Chondromyces crocatus: one gene and its partner. Each later gene encodes a partner of the first gene's protein in a complex. Links are inferred from orthologs where the notes say so. Each region holds a gene or a part of one and is shown on either strand. Other genes may lie near its edges.

What was found. The genes of interacting proteins can lie anywhere in the genome.
Region 2: the proteins of trxB (region 1) and trxA are in contact, whole or in part, in a crystal structure (PDB 1F6M), measured with the Escherichia coli proteins. The link is inferred for Chondromyces crocatus from one-to-one orthologs.

The regions. Positions count from the first base shown.
Region 1 is NZ_CP012159.1:565,231-569,632, forward strand. What follows is about bases 539-3,445. They hold trxB (thioredoxin-disulfide reductase), read right to left. Parts: upstream 2,519-3,445; coding sequence 1,559-2,518; downstream 539-1,558. Other genes in these bases: CMC5_RS02115 (DUF2085 domain-containing protein), read right to left, coding at 539-597; CMC5_RS47190 (uracil-DNA glycosylase), read right to left, coding at 600-1,157; CMC5_RS02130 (hypothetical protein), read right to left, coding at 2,696-3,130. In the rest of the region: CMC5_RS02110 (OmpP1/FadL family transporter), read left to right, coding at 1-68; more of CMC5_RS02115, read right to left, coding at 85-538; CMC5_RS02135 (biopolymer transporter ExbD), read right to left, coding at 3,474-4,085.
Region 2 is NZ_CP012159.1:2,172,458-2,176,720, forward strand. Bases 900-3,667 are described here. They hold trxA (thioredoxin), read left to right. Parts: upstream 900-2,005; coding sequence 2,006-2,329; downstream 2,330-3,667. Other genes in these bases: CMC5_RS08115 (penicillin acylase family protein), read left to right, coding at 900-976; CMC5_RS08120 (polyprenol monophosphomannose synthase), read right to left, coding at 1,048-1,770; gap (type I glyceraldehyde-3-phosphate dehydrogenase), read left to right, coding at 2,539-3,558; CMC5_RS08135 (phosphoglycerate kinase), read left to right, coding at 3,650-3,667. In the rest of the region: more of CMC5_RS08115, read left to right, coding at 1-899; more of CMC5_RS08135, read left to right, coding at 3,668-4,263. UniProt on the Escherichia coli protein: Participates in various redox reactions through the reversible oxidation of its active center dithiol to a disulfide and catalyzes dithiol-disulfide exchange reactions.

The DNA.
Region 1 (4,402 bases):
CGATTAACGGCGGCCGGTTGACGAGCAGCCTCAATGAAGTCGGCCTGAGCGGGACGATGAGGTTCTGAACAGACGCGCCGCAGGTCACGCCCGCTCTCCGGAGACGTGCGTCACGAAGGCGACGGCCATGCAGTACCCCACGGAGAACCCTGTCGCGAGTCGCGCTGAGTGCGACAGCGGACGAATGCCCAGCTCTTGAATGACCACGTCCCCCACCATGGCAGCGCTCGCGATGCAGAGCAGCACACGCCATGTCCGCATGGAAAGTAGCGGCCGCGCGATCATCGCCCCCACGACCAGTCCCGAGAAGATGCCAGCGCACCGGCTGCAGACGGGCATCAGCACACTCGTCACCACCAGGGTTCGTTCAGGCAACCGGTGACACATCGGGGCGAACATGCGGTCCAGCGCGTCTCCGACCACGCCCAGCTCGAAGTAGGCGCGGGCGACCGGGAGCCCCCACGGGAGAACGCCGATCAGCACCAACCCCATGCGCATCGTCGCGAGGACCACGGCCTGGGCCTCGCGCCGCGCAGCGGCCTCCGAGCGGGGAATGCAGTCATCACGCAAGCCGACCTGTGGGTCGGGGCAGGTCACGCTCAGCTCCGCGCAGGCACGGCGCGCCCGAGGAACTGCAGCACCCCTTTGAGATCGCTCCACACCTCACGCTTGGCGCTCGGTTGCCGCAGCAGATAAGCAGGATGAAAGGTGGGCATCAGCGGGATCGTGCCCTTGTAGAGCTTCCAGGTTCCACGCAGCCGGGTGATCCCCTCCGCAGTCCCAAGGAGCCCCTGCACTGCCGTCGCACCGAGGGCGACGATGACACGCGGCTTCACGATGTCGAGCTGCCTGGCCAGATAGGGGCTGCAAGCCTCCATCTCCTGGGGCTCTGGCTTCCTGTTCTTGGGAGGCCGACATTTGACGATGTTGCAGATGTAGACGTCATCTCGGCCATACCCCATCGCCACGATCATCTTGTCGAGGAGTTGCCCAGCAGCACCGACGAAGGGCTCACCGCTCAGATCTTCTTCCTGACCAGGACCCTCCCCGATGAACACGATCTCGGCATTCGGACTTCCCCGATGCAGCACGGTGTGGGTGCGGCCAGCATGGAGCCCGCAGCGCTGGCAGCCGCGGACCTCCTGATCAACGAGCACAAGGCGTGAATGTCGTCCCTCCAGGCTGTCGTCGGTCGCTGCTCCAGATCCGGAAGGCTCGACCCCGTGGAGCGAGGGTGGCGAAGCCGAGGACCGTGCTTCCGGCTCCACCTCGGCCGGGGGAGGGAGACGTACTGCTGGCGGTGCAACCTGCGGGGGCTCCTCAACCTCATACGGCGAGGCGGACAAAGGATGCGCCACCTCTGGAATCGCCGCGGACTCCTGACGCGGAGGCGCCGCTTGGGTCAGCTCTTGCGTCTCGAAGTGAAGAGCTTTCAGCTCCTCAGCGGGAGGGAGGCCCGTCGTCCCGGAGATTGCATGCCACTCCAAGAAAGCACGTACTGCCGATGTCAGCTCTGCAATCTCCGCGCGAAGCGCCTCCGTCTCCATCATGGGCTCGCTCAGTGACCGCCCTGCGCCGCAAGCCAGCGCTCGGCATCGAGCGCCGCCATGCAGCCAGATCCAGCGGCCGTCACCGCTTGCCGGTAGGTCCAGTCCTGCACATCGCCGGCGGCGAAGACGCCAGGGACGCTGGTGCGCGTCGAGCCTGGCTCCGTCTTGATGTACCCGTTGGGATGCACGTCGAGCTGTCCCACGAACAGCTCCGTCATCGGCGTATGTCCGATTGCCACGAACATCGCCGCGACAGGGAGATCACGCTTCTCGCCTGACTTCAGATCTTTCACGCGCAGGCCGGTGACGGAGTCTTCCTCGACCCCCAGTACCTCGTCCACCGCGCTGCTGTAGAGGATGTTGATCTTCTTGTTCGCGACGACGCGCGCCACCATGGCCTTCGAAGCGCGGAACTCATCGCGCCGGTGGATCAGCGTCACCGACGAGCAGAGACCTGACAGGTACGCAGCTTCCTCCATCGCGGTGTCCCCACCACCGACGACGGCGACGTCCTTGTTGCGGAACAACGCGCCATCGCACACGGCGCAGGCGCTGACGCCTTTGTTCTTCAGGGCATCCTCGCTGGGCAGGCCGAGGTAGTTCGCCCGAGCGCCCGTCGCGATGACCACCGTCTTTGCCAGGTGGAGCTTGTCGTCTTCCCAGACCTTGAACGGGTAGGCGGACAGATCGACCTTGGTCACATCCGCGGTGATGATGTCGGTCCCCTGATGCACCGCTTGCTCACGAAAGCGGGTCATGAGTTCCTGCCCGGTCACCTTCTCGGGGAAGCCCGGGTAATTCTCGACATCCGACGTGAACATGAGCTGGCCGCCAGGGATGAGTCCACCAGCGTTGAACCCCTCGAGGCAGAGGGGTTTCAGATTTGCACGCGCCGCATAGATGCAGGCGGTCAACCCAGCAGGGCCGGAGCCGATGATGATGATGTTTCTGACGTCGGAATCACTCATGGTGACCCGAATTTATAGGCCCGCGGGCCCCGCACGTCGACCATTCGCTGATCCCTGTTCACGAAAGCGGAACGGTTGCTGCACGAAGGAGAGCTGCCGTCCGGGTGCGTCGAAGAAATCTGACGAGCGTCGACCCTCTATGCACCGAGACGAGGTGAAGCGGAGCGGCGACCACCTCTATTTTCGACCCCCCATGGCCGAGCACTCGTGCACGGGTCCCTTGGTGGCCGTTCGTACGCAGTCGCTGTAGGCAGCGATGCCTTCCTTCCACTTCCCGGAGTCCTGCAGCGCAGAGCCCAGGTAAAGATAGGAGAGCGCATCGGTCGGGTCGGCGGCAATGGCCGCTCGAGAGACCTCGATGGCGTCCGCGTTCCTGCCCCGATTCAGCAGGCTGAGCGCCTCCTTCTGCAGCTTCTTCGCATCCTCGGGTGCCGCTGCCGCCAGAGCGGTGGACGCTTCACCTTTCGAATCCGCCGTCGACGCCGGCTCCGCAGAGGGTGTGGGCGCCTCGGTTACCGGTGACGGCACCGGAGGATTGATCAGCGCAGCAGGGACGCTGCTCGACGCAGCAGGCGCGCGCACCTCCGCTGGCGGCGCCTCGTCGGCAGCCACGGGTGCGCGTTCGGCGTCCGGACTCTTGTCAGGGGCCCCAGTCCGAAGCAGCTCTTTCGTCACCGCTACAAAAGCAAGGACACTCGCAGCTCCGACGAAGAGCGCAACGATCCCCCGGAGGACCGCCCGGCGGTGCTGGATCTCAGGCGAAGGGGGCTCCGGTCCGCCATCATGTGACGGCAGCCCCTCACCCATCGACGAGTTCGAATCAACATCGGGGCCGGCTATCGGAGACACAGGTCCTCATGCGTCGGTGAACGGAAGTGGCGCTTGGGAACAGTCTACGTCTGTTGCGCCGCCGTGGTTCGTGCTCCCCACGTCGGTGGCGCCATCAAACCGCTCCTCAGCTTCCAGAGCCTATTTTCACGGGGCGACCGGCGACGGGCGCGGTCCGCAGCAACACCAGCGACTCGATCTTCTTCTTCTTGTCGGATTGAACGACCGTACCCGCGAGGTTATGGGTCATCTCCCATACGATGGGTTCGTCGCCCGAGAAGAACGCCACATTCCCATTACAGCCAGCGATCTCTCGCTCCAGTGTCTCTCCCGTGTGAGAAAGATCCGGCCCTGCCAGGCCCTTGCGCTGCCGCTTGCCCAGACCTCCTTTGAAAGGCCAGACCGCCGTCGAGAGGTCCTCCAGCACCATGGTGGCGACAGCGCAAGTCGTCGGCGCACTCACGCGAGATTCAGGGGTCACTTCGATCTCTTTTGGAAGGTCGTCCCGGCCATCGGTCTTGATGAGGACCTTTGGCGCGCCCGCGACCCCGAGCTCATAGACGACCGCCGCCACGGCGGGCGTACGCGCTTTCCGGTCAGCGAGAAGCGTCACTGGTTTGCCCTCGATCGGCAGCTCCTTGACCACCTTTGCCAGCTTCTCGGCCCCGTCTTGCTGCTTCAGATCGACCCGCCGGCCACCCAGGTAGGGTCCCAGCTCATCGACGAGAAGCTCCGGCATCCCCTTCGGCTTGACGGGGGGTGGCGCCGCGACGGCCTGCGTAGCCGGTGTGGACGCGGTCGCGCCCACCGACGAGGGCTCCGATTTGTCGCATGCGGACAGGAGAACCACCGGAAGCGCGCACGCGCTCCATTTCCAGAGAGCTGACATCACGCGCGCAGTCTACCTGAACCCCAGCCGTGATGGGCAACCTCGGCGGTGCCGCCGTGACGCTCGCGTCACGGCGCAGGATCGCCTCACTCTGCAGCCATCTGGATGCGAGGCTCACGCCACCTGCAATGCCGAGCTTGCGCTCACACGTCACGAATCTCAGCGGC
Region 2 (4,263 bases), 1.6 Mb from region 1 along the record:
GAACAACGATCCGTTCGGGTTCACCGCCGACGGCACCGTGGAGAACGATCCGTACTACTACGGCACGTTCTACGCGAACGGCTTCCGGGCGAGCCGGATCGAGTCGATGATCCAGGCGCAGCTCGCCGGCAACGGGAAGATGACCGTGGAGGTGATGAAGGAGATCCAGCTCGACGTGCAGTGGGAGCTGGCCGACGTGACGCTGCCGGTCCTCGAGGACGCGCTGGCGCAGATCGGGACCGATCCGGCCTTTGCGGCGTACGAGGGGAACGCGGATCTCCCGAAGCTCGGCGAGCAGCTCAGGAGCTGGGACGGCCGGCTCGCGCGCGATCAGGCCGGCGCGGTGGTCTTCAATGCGCTGAGCTGGTTCGCCGCGAAGCGGGCCTTCTCGAACGACAAGGCTTACCCGTCGCTGCTCTTCAACGCCGTGCAGGAGTTCAAGCCGAGCGTCTTCATGGGAGCGCTCTACAACCTCCTGGAGGGGCGCTTCCCGAGCTCACCTGCGACCGAGCGCGATCCGCGGCTCTTGCTCCTCGACGCGCTCGTCGACACGTCGGCCTGGATCACCCAGCGGTTTGGCTCACTGGACGCGAGCTACACCTGGGGTGACGTCCACGTCGCCGTCTTCCCCACGGAGTATGGTGGCGAGCTGGAGGTGACGCCGTTCGGTGTCGAGGGTGGAGACGATACGGTGAACGTCTCGCCCGCGCCCTTCTTCCAGGGGGAGCAGGTGCGGGAGCACTTTGGCGCGATCCAGGGCTCGCTCTACCGGATGGTCCTCGGCTTCGGCGACGACAACGTGCCCGAGGCCGTGGTGAACTTCGCGCGAGGGAGCCGCGAAGATCCAGAGAGCCCGCACTTCTCCGATCAGGACGCGAACTGGGTGGCCGGCGACTACGCGAAGCTCCTCTTCAAGCGGGACGAGGTGCTGGCGAACGCCGCGGAGCAGCAGACGCTCGACCCCGTGAAGCGCTGAGAGCGGGCCGGGAGACTTCGGGAGGCGGCCTCGCGCCGCCTCGCCTCCTCTCCTTTTTCACCTTGAAGAGGTCAAAGGCGTCCGCGCGCTGCATCCAGGCGCAGGCGCCAGACTTCGACGACGGCTTCCGCGAAAATCTTGCGGCTCATCTTGGAACGGCCAGCGCGCCGGTCGACGAACACGATCGGGACCTCGACCACACGCAGGCCCCGGCGCAGGGCGCGGTAGGTGGTCTCGATCTGGAAGGAATAGCCGTTGGAGCGGACGCGCTCGAGGTCGATGGCCTGGAGGGCGCGGCGGGTGAACGCCTTGTAGCCCGTGGTGAGGTCGCGCGTGGGCACCCCGAGGATCGTGCGCGCATAGAGGGAGCCTCCCTTGGAGAGGATGTGGCGGCCGGGTCCCCAGCCTTCGACGCCGCCGCCCGGCAGGTTGCGGGAGCCGAGGACGACATCGGCGCCCTGGGCGATGGCTTCGAGGAAGTGGGGCAGGTAGCGCGGGTCGTGTGAGAGATCCGCGTCCATCTCGAAGGCCACGTCGTAGCCCTCGGAGAGCGCGTGACGAAACCCGTCGAGGTAGGCCGTGCCCAGTCCGAGCTTGGCTGGACGATGGAGAGCCCGGACCCGTGGATCGCGGGCGGCCAGCGCGTCGGCGAGCGCGCCCGTGCCGTCGGGTGAGGCGTCGTCGACGACGAGCACGTGGGCACTCGGCACGGCCGCGAGCACCGACTGGGTCAGCTCGGCCAGGTTGTCCCGCTCGTTGTACGTAGGGGTGATGATGAGGATCCGGGGCGGCATCAGCGATCCCGACGGCCCGGCGGCTCTAGCAAATTGCGATCAGGAGCGGAAGCCTCCGCCGGACTGCGGCGCCCTTGCGGACGTTGGATCCGACGGTTAACGTTGTCGGACACGCATGGCCAGCCTTCCGGGGCTGACCCCGACGGTGTCTCCGTTGCCTTGCGCCACGGTGCCGCTGTTCGGTCGCGAGGCGTAACCCCCGCAGCAACTGATCATCACTCCACGGAGAGCTTCGATGGCGAGCCCGAATGTTCATGAGTTCACCGACGAAAACTTCGAGCAAGAGGTGCTGAAGAGCCCCATTCCCGTGCTGGTGGACTTCACCGCCACGTGGTGCGGCCCCTGCAAGCAGCTGGCGCCGATCGTCGACAAGATCGCCGACGACTTCAAAGGCAAGGTCAAGGTCGGCAAGCTCGACATCGACGATGCGCCCACGACCACGGCCAAGTACAAGGTGAAGAGCGTCCCGACGATCATCGTCTTCGAGGGCGGCACCCAGAAGGCGCTGCAGTCGGGGCTGACGACGCGCGACAAGCTCGTGCAGCTCCTCGGCGTCTGAGCCTACGCGCTGGACGGTTCGAGCAAGCGGGGCCCCCCTCCCACCCCGCCGGACCGCCTGCTGCGTCGGGCTCTCCGCCGCGTCTGCCACTTCCGTCACATCCGTTCCCTCCCTGCCACGACAGCGTCCCTTCCGCTCCCCGCGCTTGACCGAGGCGCGGGCCGTGAGTACATCCGCGCGCGGACCCTACAACCCCCCAGGAGTGCGCGATGGCGACGAAGATCGCAATCAACGGATTTGGACGGATCGGGCGCTGCATCGTCCGGGCGCTGTTCGAGCGCAACGTCAAGGATCTGGAGGTGGTCGCGATCAACGACCTCACCGACCCGAAGACCCTCGCGCACCTCTTCAAGTACGACTCCATTCACCGCGAGTTCAAGGCGGCGACGGTGTCGAGCGGCGACAAGCACCTCCAGATCGGTGACCAGCGCATCGAGGTGCTCGCCCTGAAGGATCCGGCCGAGCTGCCGTGGAAGGCGATGGGTGTGGACCTCGTGCTGGAATGCACGGGCCTGTTCACCGACAAGGCGAAGGCCTCGGCGCACCTCACCGCCGGCGCGCGGCGGGTGATCATCAGCGCCCCCGCCAAGAACCACGACGTCACGGTGGTGATGGGCGTGAACGAGGGGGAGTACGACGCCTCGAAGCACACCGTGATCTCGTGCGGCTCCTGCACGACGAACTGTCTCGCCCCGGTGGCCAAGGTGATGCTCGACAACTTCGGCGTGGTTCACGGGCTCATGACGACCGTGCACTCGTACACGAACGATCAGAACATCCTCGACGTGCCGCACCGCAAGGGCGACCTGCGCCGGGCGCGCGCGGCGGCGACGAACATGATCCCGACCAGCTCCGGCGCCGCCAAGGCGCTGAGCGAGGTGATTCCCTCGCTGAAGGGCAAGTTCGACGGGCAGGCGATCCGCGTGCCGACCTACGACGTCTCGGTGGTGGATCTGACCATCCAGACCGAGCGCCCGGTGACCAAGGACGCAATCCACGCGGCGATGAAGGCGGCGGCCGAGGGGCCGATGAAGGGCGTGCTCAAGTACACCGAGGAGCAGCTCGTCTCCGGCGACTACATCGGCGCGCCCGAGTCGAGCGTGTTCGACGCGACGCTGACGCAGGTGCTCGGTGATCGCTTCGCCAAGATCTTCTCCTGGTACGACAACGAGTGGGGCTTCTCGAACCGGATGATCGATCTCGCCAGCCTCGTGGCGTCGAAGGGCTGAGGAGGGCACTTTGAAGCTCACTGGCATCCGGTCGATCGAAGAATTGCTCGAGGCGCCCGAGACCGCGGCGAAGGCGGATCCGCGCGCGGGGGTGGGGGCCGGAGCCGGTAAGGCCGAGGCGCGCCCCGGCGCTGGCGCGGTCGGTGGGCTCGCTGGAAAGCGGGTCTTCATCCGTGTCGATTTCAACGTCCCGTTCGACAAGAAGACGGGAGAAATCACCGACGACGCGCGCATCCGCGAGGCAATCCCGACCATCAAGCTCGCCATGGAAGCGGGGGCGAAGGTGGTGCTCGCGTCGCATCTCGGCCGGCCGAAGCCGGGCAAGCGCGATCTGAGCCTGGTGCCGGTGGGCGGGCGGCTCGCAGAGCTGACCGGCTACGAGGTGCACGTGCCCGAAGAGCTGGTGGGCGATGCGCCGAAGAAGGTGATCTACGACCTGCGCCCCGGCCAGCTCTGCCTCCTGGAGAACCTCCGCTTCGACGAGGGGGAGGAGAAGGACGACGAGAACTTCGCCAAGCAGCTCGCGGAGCTCGCGGACGTGTACGTGAACGACGCGTTCGGGGCCGTGCACCGCGCCCACGCTTCGGTCCATGCACTGCCGCGGCTGATGCGGGAGCGTGCCGCGGGCCTGCTTCTACTGAAGGAGCTGCGCGCGCTGGGGCGGCTCACGACGCGGCCCGAGAAGCCGTATGTCGCGGTGCTCGG